2 linked regions of the Maricaulis maris MCS10 genome follow. The protein of the gene in region 2 interacts with the protein of the main gene of each other region in a pairwise test. Links are inferred from orthologs where the notes say so. Each region holds a gene or a part of one and is shown on either strand. Other genes may lie near its edges.

What was found.
Region 1: the proteins of tsaE (region 2) and rlmB interact in binary tests that used the Escherichia coli proteins (3 or more experiments, as listed by UniProt). The link is inferred for Maricaulis maris MCS10 from one-to-one orthologs.

The regions. Positions count from the first base shown.
Region 1 is NC_008347.1:1,974,788-1,977,615, reverse strand. Bases 1-2,811 are described here. They hold rlmB (23S rRNA (guanosine(2251)-2'-O)-methyltransferase RlmB), read right to left. Parts: upstream 1,901-2,811; coding sequence 1,100-1,900; downstream 1-1,099. Other genes in these bases: MMAR10_RS17295 (GIY-YIG nuclease family protein), read left to right, coding at 2,393-2,632; MMAR10_RS16205 (GIN domain-containing protein), read left to right, coding at 45-1,049. UniProt on the Escherichia coli protein: Specifically methylates the ribose of guanosine 2251 in 23S rRNA.
Region 2 is NC_008347.1:77,714-85,779, forward strand. What follows is about bases 3,147-6,123. They hold tsaE (tRNA (adenosine(37)-N6)-threonylcarbamoyltransferase complex ATPase subunit type 1 TsaE), read left to right. Parts: upstream 3,147-4,385; coding sequence 4,386-4,862; downstream 4,863-6,123. Other genes in these bases: MMAR10_RS00425 (sensor histidine kinase), read left to right, coding at 3,147-3,928; MMAR10_RS00430 (2Fe-2S iron-sulfur cluster-binding protein), read right to left, coding at 3,962-4,282; MMAR10_RS00440 (aminoglycoside phosphotransferase family protein), read left to right, coding at 4,852-5,949; MMAR10_RS00445 (nucleotidyltransferase family protein), read left to right, coding at 5,946-6,123. Also shown: MMAR10_RS00415 (hypothetical protein), read right to left, coding at 1-517; MMAR10_RS15880 (energy transducer TonB), read left to right, coding at 724-1,170; more of MMAR10_RS00425, read left to right, coding at 1,439-3,146; more of MMAR10_RS00445, read left to right, coding at 6,124-6,659; double-strand break repair protein AddB, read left to right, coding at 6,656-8,066. UniProt on the Escherichia coli protein: Required for the formation of a threonylcarbamoyl group on adenosine at position 37 (t(6)A37) in tRNAs that read codons beginning with adenine.

The DNA.
Region 1 (2,828 bases), 1.9 Mb from region 2 along the record:
CCGCGACCTGCATCAAGGGATGAAGCCACCAGGAGGGACGCCCCATGACCAAACCGATCTTGCTTGCTACCAGCGCCGCAATTGCCGGCATCGCCCTGTTCTCGATGACAGCCGGCGCCAGCCTGCAGGCCAATGACGTTGGCAACTATGACGCAGAGCGTCTGGAGATCGAGAATTTCGTGGGCCGGATTGAAATCCGCACGGGTTCGTCGGACGCCATTTCGGTTTCGATGACCAATACCGGCGGTCTTGTCGACGATCCGTCCGTGTCGCATTCCGGTTCGACCGTGCGCATCGATGGCGGGCTGCGCCTGCGCAATACCAATTGCAGCACCCGCAACAACACGATGAGCATCGGCCTCAATCGCGGCCGTCGTCACAGCATTGATGAGTATCCCAGCCTTGTGATCACCGCGCCGGCTTCGCTGGCGCTTGGCCTGGACGACAGTGCCTATGTGGGCACGGCGGGTGATCTGGGCAGTGCGGACCTGTCAATGAACAGCTGTGGGCGTCTTGATGTCGGCGATATTGCCGGCGAGGCGCGTATGGCGATCAATGGTTCCGGCGACATCACCACCGGTGCCATCGGCGCAGCCGCGCATATCAGTATCAATGGGTCCGGCGATATCGAGACCGGCACGATCGGTCGCGAAGTCAGTGTTTCCATCAATGGTTCAGGAGATGTGCTGACCGACGATGTGAACGGCGATGCCGACGTCAGCATCAATGGGTCCGGCGATGTCGAATTCGGTCAGGTGGCCGGGCTCGCGGTCGGTATTTCCGGTTCCGGTGATGTCGAGGCCGCCAGCATGAATGGCGCCTTCTCGGCCCGCATCAATGGGTCTGGCGATATTGCGGTTCGTGATGGCCGCGCCCAGCCTTTCGAGGCCTATATCGGTGGCTCCGGTGATATTTCCTTCGGTGGCACGGCCGTCGACCTGGTCGTGCGCGAGAATGGCGGCGGCGACGTGTCGATTTCCGAGATCGAAGGCAGCGTCAACTGGACCCGCAATGGCCGGACCGTCCTGCGCGTCGGCGACGCCAACTAGCCAAGACACTGAAAGCATCCGGCCCCACAGCCTCCCGCAGGAGGGTCGGATCAAGCGGATGGCGTCTCGTCTCTGACGGGGCGCCATTTTGCTGCCTCGTAAAGCGCAATGGCCGCTGCGTTGGAGACGTTCAGGCTTTCGACGGTATCGGTCATCGGGATGCGCACGAGCTGGTCGCAGCACTCGGCCACGCGCTGGCGCAAGCCCTTGTCCTCCGACCCCATCACCAGGACCAGGCCGGGCCCCCAGCCCTTGCCGTCCGGGGCGGCGAGGGCCGTTGCGAGGTCGAGTTCGGCCTCTCCGGCCAGTCCCAGCACATGCCGGCCGGCCTTGCTGAACTCCAGCAGCGTGTCGGCGATATTGGTCACCCGCACATGGGCGACGCGCTCGGCCGCGCCGACCGCGCTCTTGCACACCGTACCGAACAGCGGCGGGGCCTTGCGGTCCTGCATGATGACGGCACGGATCCCGAACGCCGCCGCCGAGCGCAGCACGGCGCCGACATTGTGTGGATCGGTGATCTGGTCGAGCACCAGAAGGGCACCATGGGTCGGGTCGATCACGCCATTGACGGATTCGGAGGGCAGGGCCCGGGCCCGGGCAGCGAAGCCCTGGTGCACGGCGCCTTCCGGCAGCGCATTGTCGATGACCTTGGGTTCGACCTGTTGGTGATCGGTACCGTCGGGCAGGTCCCGAGCGGCATTGCGGGTGACCTTCAGTTCGAGGATTTCGCGGCGCTTGTTGGCCACTGCGGCGAGCACTGCGTGGCGGCCCCAGATCCAGCCTGAATCCCCTGTGCCAGCAGGCTTGGAGCGGCGGCTGTAATCGGGGCGTTTGGAGGTGTTGCGCATGGGAGTCTTCGTCACTATAGTCCGCGCTCCTGTTTTGGGGCGGTCGCTTGATTTGCCGAGGCATAACATGCCTCTCCGCAAGCTGAGACTGTTTCTTGCAGGTTTCCGAAAGGCCGGTTAAGTCGCGGCCTGAAGGCACCCTGTGGAGGGGTGGTCGAGTGGTTAAAGGCACCAGACTGTAAATCTGGCCGCGAGAGCGTACGTTGGTTCGAATCCAACCCCCTCCACCACCCTTCGCCCTGCGGGCTTCGGGTGGCACGCCACCCGCAGCGCGCACCCGGGGCGAAGAGGTGCTCTCCGAAGCCTTGGCGAAGGATAGCGAATACGCCGCCGCGAGCTTTTCCCGAACTTTCATGCCGTGAATTCCGGACGTCCTCCTCGTGCAAGCTCAGTCTATGGTGGCAGACCGCAGTTTATCGCTACGAACACCTTTATGGTTTGCCGTCTGGATTTGCTCGTTGTAATTGTGTGCAATGCGAACGAGGCATCGCCGTGCACGACGTCTACCTCATTGAAAGCTCGGTGGCGGGCGAACGTTATACGGGTTGCACGTCGGACTTGAAGGCACGACTGGCTCGACACAATGCTGGCGGATCGCCACATACCGCGAAATTTCGACCCTGGAAGCTGGTGAGCTATCTCGCATTTCAAAGCAAAGGTGCTGCCTACGCGTTCGAGCGGTACCTCAAGACCGGCTCCGGTAAGGCGTTCGCGAACAAGCGGTTGTGGTAGTCTCACGGCAGTCCGCTTCGCAGACGCTCCGATGGACCGGCCCGCGACCGCGCGGGCAAGCCCGTATGGTTCGACGTTGGTTCGTCCCTTCCGCTAGACCTTTGTCTTGATCGTCCAGAAGATTATTGGGATCGCGTCGATCGGCCTCGCCTTCAGACGCTTTAAACAAATTTGCGCTAGGCTTTCCTTTCGAGTT
Region 2 (8,066 bases):
GGCCGGCAGGCAGGGCAGCTTCCATCCGCCATCCACCGAGCGCCGGCAGGAAGGCATTGATTTCAGCAAATACGTCAAAGGCCGGGATCTGGGCCATAAGGCTTGCGTTGACCTCGGTCAGGAAGCCGTGAATGGCCGGCCAAACAGCGGCCAGGGCCAGAAACGCCAGGAACAACACCGACAGCCACCAATTGAAGCTGCGGGTGACACCGGACCGGGCCAGCAGCGTCGTCGCTTCCGGAGCGGCGCGCATCCAGGTGCCGCGACTGTGATTGATGATGGCTGCAGGGCGCGATCGCCGGTTGGGACCGGCCTGTACGCGCAAGACGCTGGCCGTGTCGCCAGGCGCCAGGGCATTCGAGCGGTCCAGCAGCCGGACATCGTGAGTCATGCTGTCGGTATCAATGACGCGACCGGTTGTGTCGTCGGACGCGGAGACCTCACCGGAGACGGTGTAAAAATCAATCCGGCGGGCCCCGAAAGACTGCCCGGCATGCGCGGTTGGCAACAAAGACATGGCTTGACGCACCTCTAACAACGTAATGCCTTGCCGATTGTCCCAAATCGGCAGGCCCCTCACCCATTTCGCCAGAACCCTACAAGTTTGATGCCGGAAATTGAACGGGGTTCACTCATTCTTTACGAATTGTTCAACATCGGCGGCCCTTGCGGGGCGCTGAATGCGGACTTTCTCGGCTCCCGGCGAGCCGCTAGCTTGCGGCCATGCGAACACTTGCTGCCTGTCTCTGCCTTGTTCTGACCGCCTGCGGCGGCATGCCGACCGTCGATCTGCCGGGACTGGCTCCACCGGGGCGTGGGCCGTTCATCCCGCGTGACGAATTGCCGGTTCCGCCCAATGTCGAACGGATGATGGGCCCCGAGGATTGTCGCGGATCGACCCTTGCGGCGGTCTCGGCAGAGCTGCCCGACTATCCCGCTCGCGCCTGGCGGTTCGGGCGACAGGGTTGGGTCGTCGTGCGCTTCCATGTCTATGCAGACGGCAGTGTGCATCGGGCCCGCGTACACCGTGCCGTGCCTGATGGGCCCTTCAACCGGGCAACGGAACGCGCCGTATCGGATTGGCAATTCGCGCCGCTGGATGGTGTCGAGACCCTCGAAAACTGTGTGGTGATGTTCGAATTCCGCGCCGGAGAGGTCCATATCCGCTGACCGACCGGCCACTATCCACAGCTTCATGCAGTTTATCGGCCCGGCGTTGACGCCCCGGCGATGGCAGCCGATCCGACCTGCCAGCACAGCAGCCTCGACCGCCAGTGACCCGGTGAACCGGAATTTTCCCCGCCAATGGCGCCCGGGGTATATAATGTATGAGGAAATTTACCGGTGCGGGCATCGCCCGCGACTCCACAGGCCGGTATCATGGTGATTCGTGAGGGCCGCAGGCAATGGGGGCGGGTCCGCACCCAGGGCAACATTGATGACCGGACAAACATTTCAGTTCGTGACACTTGCTGTCACCATCGGCGCCGTGGCTTTCGCCGTGGCCGTCGGTATCTGGGCCTTCAAGCAGACCGCCGGAGCGCGCGGTGCCCAGGCATTGTGGCGTCGCAAGATGGCCGATCTGGAAGACCGCGTCGCGCGGGCCGACAGTGTGTTCGGCGCCCATCCCGGCCTGGTGCTGGTCTGGGACCAGCCTCCCGTCGATTCAGCCGATACCAGCTGGGGAGCGCCCCGCATCTTTGGCTCGTCGGTGGCCCTGGCCTCATTGCTGCGGTTTGCCGAGGCCAATGAAGGTCCCAATCCGGCAGGGATCCTGATGGAAGGCCTTGCCGACTATGAAGCGCGGTCAGCGGGTGGCGAGGAAACCACCTTGCGTCGGCGCTTCGGTGATCTCAGTGAAAAAGGCCAGCCCTTCTCTCTCACCATCCTGGGTCCGAGCGGGCGCTTTCTGGAAGTCGATGGGCGCGCCGCCGGAACCCAGCTTGTCGTCTGGCTTTCGGATGCCACCATTCGCGGTCTCGAAGAGTCAGGCGCCCGTGGGCGGATCGAGGAAGCGCGCCGCCTGGTGTCCAAGGATCCGCTTGCCTTCCTCGACATGCTTGGCCGCGCGCCGGTTCCAGCCTGGCGCATGAATGCTACTGGCCGGATCGAGTGGGCCAACCAGGCCTATGTCGAGGCCGTCGAGGGCGATGCGGTCGACGCGGTCATCGAAAAGCAGACCCTGCTCGACGCTGCCATGACCGATCTCGCCTCCCGGGCGACAATTGCTGGCGAGCCGGTCGACGAGATGCGCATTGTCGTCATCGACGGATCTCGGCGCGGACTGAAATTCCTGGTCTTCCCGGTCTCGGGCGGGGCGGCCGGTTTCGCGCTCGACGTGACCGATGGCGAGGAAGCCAAGGCGGCCCTGGCCCGCTTCCGTCGCGCCCATGACGACACCCTCAATCACATGGCCGAGGCCGTGGTCGTTTTTGACCGGTCCAAGCGGCTGAATTTCCACAACAAGGCTTTCTCCAACCTGTTCAAACTGGATGATGCCTGGCTGAACGAGCGGCCAGGCCATGGCCAGTTCCTTGATCGCATGCGGGAAAAGCGCCTGTTGCCGGAACAGGCCGATTTCGGTGCCTGGAAGACGGACGAGCTCGCCCGCTACGACGCGCCTCCCAGTGAAGAGACGCCGGACGAGCTGTGGCCATTGCCGGACGGTCGCACCTTGCGCGTCGCCCGTCAGCGTCACCCGCTGGGCGGTTTGATGCTGATCTTCGAGGACAAGACCGATGAGCTGGCTCTTCGGGCTCGCTACAACACGCTGATCAATGTCCAGCGCGCCACCTTGGACAAGCTGCACGAGGCCGTCGCCGTATTTGGTGCCAATGGCCGCCTTCAGCTCAATAACTCCGCCTTCGAGGACTTGTGGGGCTTCGACGCCGAGGAACTCGACGGCCAGCCCGATTTCGACGCGGTGTCAGAGACCTGTGCCGCGCTGTTCACCGACGACCGGGTCTGGACTGACATCAAGGCCCGGGTCACCGATCCCAGCCCGCAGGCCCGCAAACAGGTCACCGGCGAGATGCGTCGCCTGGACGGCCGGGTCCTGACCTATCTGACCCGTCCCCTGCCCGATGGCGCGACCCTGATCTGCTGGGATGACGTCACCGACAGCCGCCGGATCGAGGAAGCCCTGCGTGAGCGGGCCGAGGCGCTGGAAACCTCCGAGCGCATCAAGACCGAATTTGTCGAGCATGTGAGCTATCAATTGCGCACACCGCTGACCACGATTGGCGGCTATGCCGACATGTTGGCGCAAGGCTTTGCCGGCGAACTTTCTGACCGCCAGAAAGAGCCGATGTCGGCGATCCAGTCAGCGGCAGCACACCTGGCCAAGCTGATCGACGACATCCTCGATGTCGCGGCAATTGATGCCGGCCAGCTCGAACTCGAGCTGGGAGACGTGGATCTGGGTGATGTGGCGCGTGAGGCGGCCGACCTGGTCGCGGCAAGGGCGGACCATCATGCCATCAAGCTCGATGTGGACATCGAAGACGGACTCGGCCTGCTTCGCGCGGATCGCAATCGTCTCAAGCAGGTTTCCATGAACCTGCTCTCCAACGCCATCCGCCATGTCGCTACCGGTGGTGCCGTGACCATCGGTGCCCGCCGCAATGGCGAGGACATCACCTTGTGGGTGAAGGATGATGGCGAAGGCATTGCGCCAGAAAAACAAGCCAGCGTGTTTGATCGTTTCGCGCGCGGCGAGCGCGGCGGCGCCGGCCTCGGCCTGTCACTGGTCAAGGAAATCGCCGAGCTGCATGGCGGCTGGGTCGAGCTTCAGTCCGAACCCGAGCGCGGGACGCTGGTGTCCTGCCATCTGCCTCCCGAGCCGCGCAGCAATGCCGTGCCGCCGGAACTTGACCTGGCCAGCCGCCCGGCGACACGTCTAGCCGGAGACCGGGCGCGGGCCGAATAGGCGCCGCCCGGCCTGAAACGCTGACGGACAGGCTCAGCCCTGGTTTTGCGGCATCCGAACGACCAGGCCGTCCAGCTCATCGCTGACCTTGATCTGGCAGGACAGGCGGGAGGTCTCCTGGACCTCCTCGGCAAAATCGAGCATCGAATCTTCCATTGCCTCGCGGGAACCCGTCTTGTCGGCCCAGGCCGGGTCGACATAGACGTGGCAGGTCGCGCAGGCACAGGCTCCGCCGCAATCGGCGTCAATGCCAGGAACCAGATTGCGTACGGCGCCTTCCATAACGGTCAGCCCGGTGGCGACGTCGATGACGTGTTCGGTTCCATTGTGCTCGATATAGGTAATCTTCGGCATGCAAGTCTCCGTTCTTCGCCAAGGAAATGAACAGCGTTCACGAGGGAGTCAAGATTCAGCCTCACCGCTTGCCGTCGGGAGCGGGCTTCGTTAAGCGCAATACATGGGGAATTCGAACACTGTTTCCTTGCCCGATCTGGCGGCAACACGAGCGCTGGCCCTGCGTCTCGCAAACGCGTTGCGTCCCGGTGACACGGTGTTTCTGACTGGCGATCTTGGGGCCGGCAAGACGACATTTGCCCGGACCGTCATTGCGACGCTGTGCGGCGTCGATGACGCCCCCAGCCCGACCTATACCATCATCCAGACCTATGACTGGGGACGCGGCGAGCTGTGGCATGCCGATCTCTACCGGATTGAATCCCCGGACGAGCTGGATGAGCTGGGCCTCGACGACGCCTTCGGCGACGCCACGATGTTGATTGAGTGGCCCGACCGCTTGTTCGGCCTGATCCCGGATGACAGGCTGGAAGTGCAGCTCGAAATGGCCGGGGAAAGCCCGGGCGCGGCAATGGACACACCCAGGCGGGCGAGCTTAACAGGGTTTGGCGAGTGGGAGGCGCGCCTTGATGACATCTGAACGTAAAGCCGCAATGACGGCTTTTCTGAGCGCTGCCGGCTGGGGCGATGCCACGCATCACCCGCTTCCCGGCGATGCATCGACGCGCCGCTATATCCGTCTGGAACGGGATGATCAGCGGGCCATGCTGATGGATGCGCCGGCCGCCGCCGAGGCGCCGATCTGCCCGCCCGATGCCGGTCCACAGGACCGCGCCGCGCTGGGCTATAACGCCGTTGCCCGCCTGGCCGGGTCGAATCTCACAGCCTTTGCAGGCCTGGCCGATGCGCTGTGCGAGCGCGGCTTTTCCGCGCCGACCGTGCTGGCCAGCGACACGCAGTCCGGATTTTTGCTGCTGGAGGATCTCGGCGATGACCTGATCGCCCGGCTTCTGCCCGGTGATCTGCACGAGGGTACGCTCTACGCCAAGGCGGTGGATGTGCTGGCGGCGATCTATCGGTCCAGCTTTCCTGATGCGGTCGAGCGCGATGGCGAGGCCTGGCCTTTGCTGGCCTATGACGCGACCGCGCTGATGGCGGAAGCCGATCTGTTCCTGGACTGGTTCCTGGACAAGCATGCCGGCGCAGCGCCGGACGCCGCGGCGCGCGACCACTGGCGCGAGATCTGGACCCGCGCCTTCGAGCGTCTGGATCATTGTGCGCCCGGCCTGGTCCTGCGCGACTTCCACGCCGAGAACCTGATCTACCTGCCCGAGCGCGAAGGCGAGGGCGAGATTGGTCTGCTCGATTTCCAGGACGCGCTGATCGGTCACCCGGCCTACGACCTTGTTTCGTTGATCGAGGATGCCCGTCGCAATGTCGAGCGCAAGCTCGCCGTCCCGCTCAAGGCCCGCTTTGTCGAAAAAGCGGGGATTGAGGACGTTGCCGGATTTGACTCCGCCTATGCCGTGCTCGGCGCCCAGAGAAACGCCAAAATTCTCGGCATTTTCGTCCGTCTGGCCGTGCGCGATGGCAAGGCACGCTATCTGGACCTGCTGCCACGCGTCGCCCGTCATTTCGTTGCCGACCTCCAGCATCCGGCGCTGATGCCGCTTCACATGTGGATGAAGTCCCACGCGCCGCAGGTTTTCGCGGAAGCCCACAAATGATCGAGATTCGCAACGCTATGGCGCTCGCCGCCGGTCTGGGCACCCGCATGCGGCCGATCACCAATGAGCGTCCCAAGGCGCTGGTCGAGGTGGGCGGCAAATGCCTGCTCGACTGGACCCTGGATCGCTATGGCGCCGGCGGTGTTGAGCGCTGCGTCGTCAATATCCACCATTTCGCCGATCAGATGGAGGCGCATCTTGCGGCGCGGACCGGTCAGCCGGCCATCACCATTTCCGACGAGCGCGGCGAAGTGCTGGAAACCGGTGGCGGCGTGGTGAAAGCCCTGCCCGAGCTGGGGTCCGATCCCTTCTTCATCGCCAATATCGATGCCATCTGGGAAGAGGCCGGCGCCGCTTCGCTCGACAGCCTGCGGGCGGTCTGGGATGGCGCGGCGATGGACGCACTCCTGCTGCTGGCGCCGATGGATGCGACGCTCGGATTTGACGGGCCGGGCGATGCTTTTCTGGAAACGGGCGGTGAAGTCCGCTTCCGTGGCAAGGCAAAATCGGCGCCCTATGCCTATGCCGGTGTCCAGATCCTCAATCCGGCAGCCCTGGCCGGTCGCACTGTCAGCCGCTTCTCGATGATGGAGGTCTGGCGCGAGATCGCGGCCGAGGGGCGTTTGCACGGTGTCACCCTGCCGGCCTTCTGGATGCATGTGGGCGACCCGCGCGCCCTGGCCGAGGCGGAGGCGCGGCTGGCGCGGTGAGCGGACGTCTTTTCGATACGTCGGGCCCGTGCCTCTACACCATTCCGCCACAAGCGGACTTTCTGCGCGTCCTGGCAACGACATTGCGCGAGGAATTCGACGCGGCGGGTGATCCGGATGCCCTGACCCGTCTTTTGATCCTGACCCCGACCCGCCGCGCTGCCAAAGCCTTGGGCGATGTCTTCGCCGAGCTCGCCGGCAATGGTGTCGCGCTACTCCCCCTGATCCGGCCCATCGGTGATGTCGATGTCGATGACCCGCCCTTCGAACCAGGAGAGCTGGCCGGGCTGGCGGCGCCGGCAATCTCGATCGAACGTCGACGCTATGAGCTCGCCCGCCTGATCCTCGCCAAGGAAGCCGCGCTCGGTCGCCCGCTCGGTGTCGGCGGGGCGCTGGCCCTGTCGGACTCGCTGGCCGCCCTGCTCGACGATCTCGCGACCGAGGATGTCAGCGACCTGTCCGACCTGCAGGACGCCGTCACGACCTATCTGCCGGCGGATCGGCGTGAGGCCGTCGAGTTCATCGACATCGTCCAGCGCGTCTGGCCGGCCCGCCTGGCCGAGCTGGGCCTGACCGATGCGGCAGCACGGCGATCCCTGATCCTGCACGAGCTTGTCGCCCGTTGGACGAAGCAGCCTCCGGACCATCCGGTTCTCGCGGTCGGCTCCACCGGCTCGATCCCCGCCGCTCGCAAACTGATGAAAGTCATCGCCAACCTGCCGCAAGGTGCCGTGGTCCTGCCGGGCTTTGACTGGGACGCCGACGCATCGGCCTGGGACTCGATCAAGGATGACCACCCGCAATGGGCGATGAAGACACTGGTCGACGAGCTCGGTGTGGATCGCTTGCAAATGCCATCCTGGCCGGGCGCAGCGGAGGACAGTCTCGCCGAACGCCGCCGCCGCCTGATCGCCGAAGCGCTGCGGCCCGCCGATACGACTGATGAATGGCTCAAGCGGATCGGTGAATTGCAGGGCCGCTTCGGCGACAGTTTTTTCAATGACGGCATGACCGGGCTCAGCCTGGTCGAAACGGCGGACGAGATCAGCGAGGCCCGGGCCTGTGCCCTGATGCTTCGCGAAGTGCTGGAAACGCCGGACAGGACGGCCATCCTGGTGACGCCCGACCGCATGCTGGCGCGGCGTGTCTCCGCCGAGATGACGCGGTTTGGCGTCCGGCTGGATGATTCCGGCGGCGCGGCGCTGGCAGAGACAATGGCGGGCGCCTTTTTGACCCGCCTGCTGGATGTGGCGCTGGATTGCGGTCGTGTCGTCGCCCTGACAGCGCTGTGGGGCTCGCCCCTGTTCAGGGCCGGGCACAGGCGAGGACAGACCCATACGGTGCTCGCGAAGTTCGAGGCTGAAGCCCTACGTGGCGCCCGCCCCGGTCGCGACCTGGCTGCTGTGC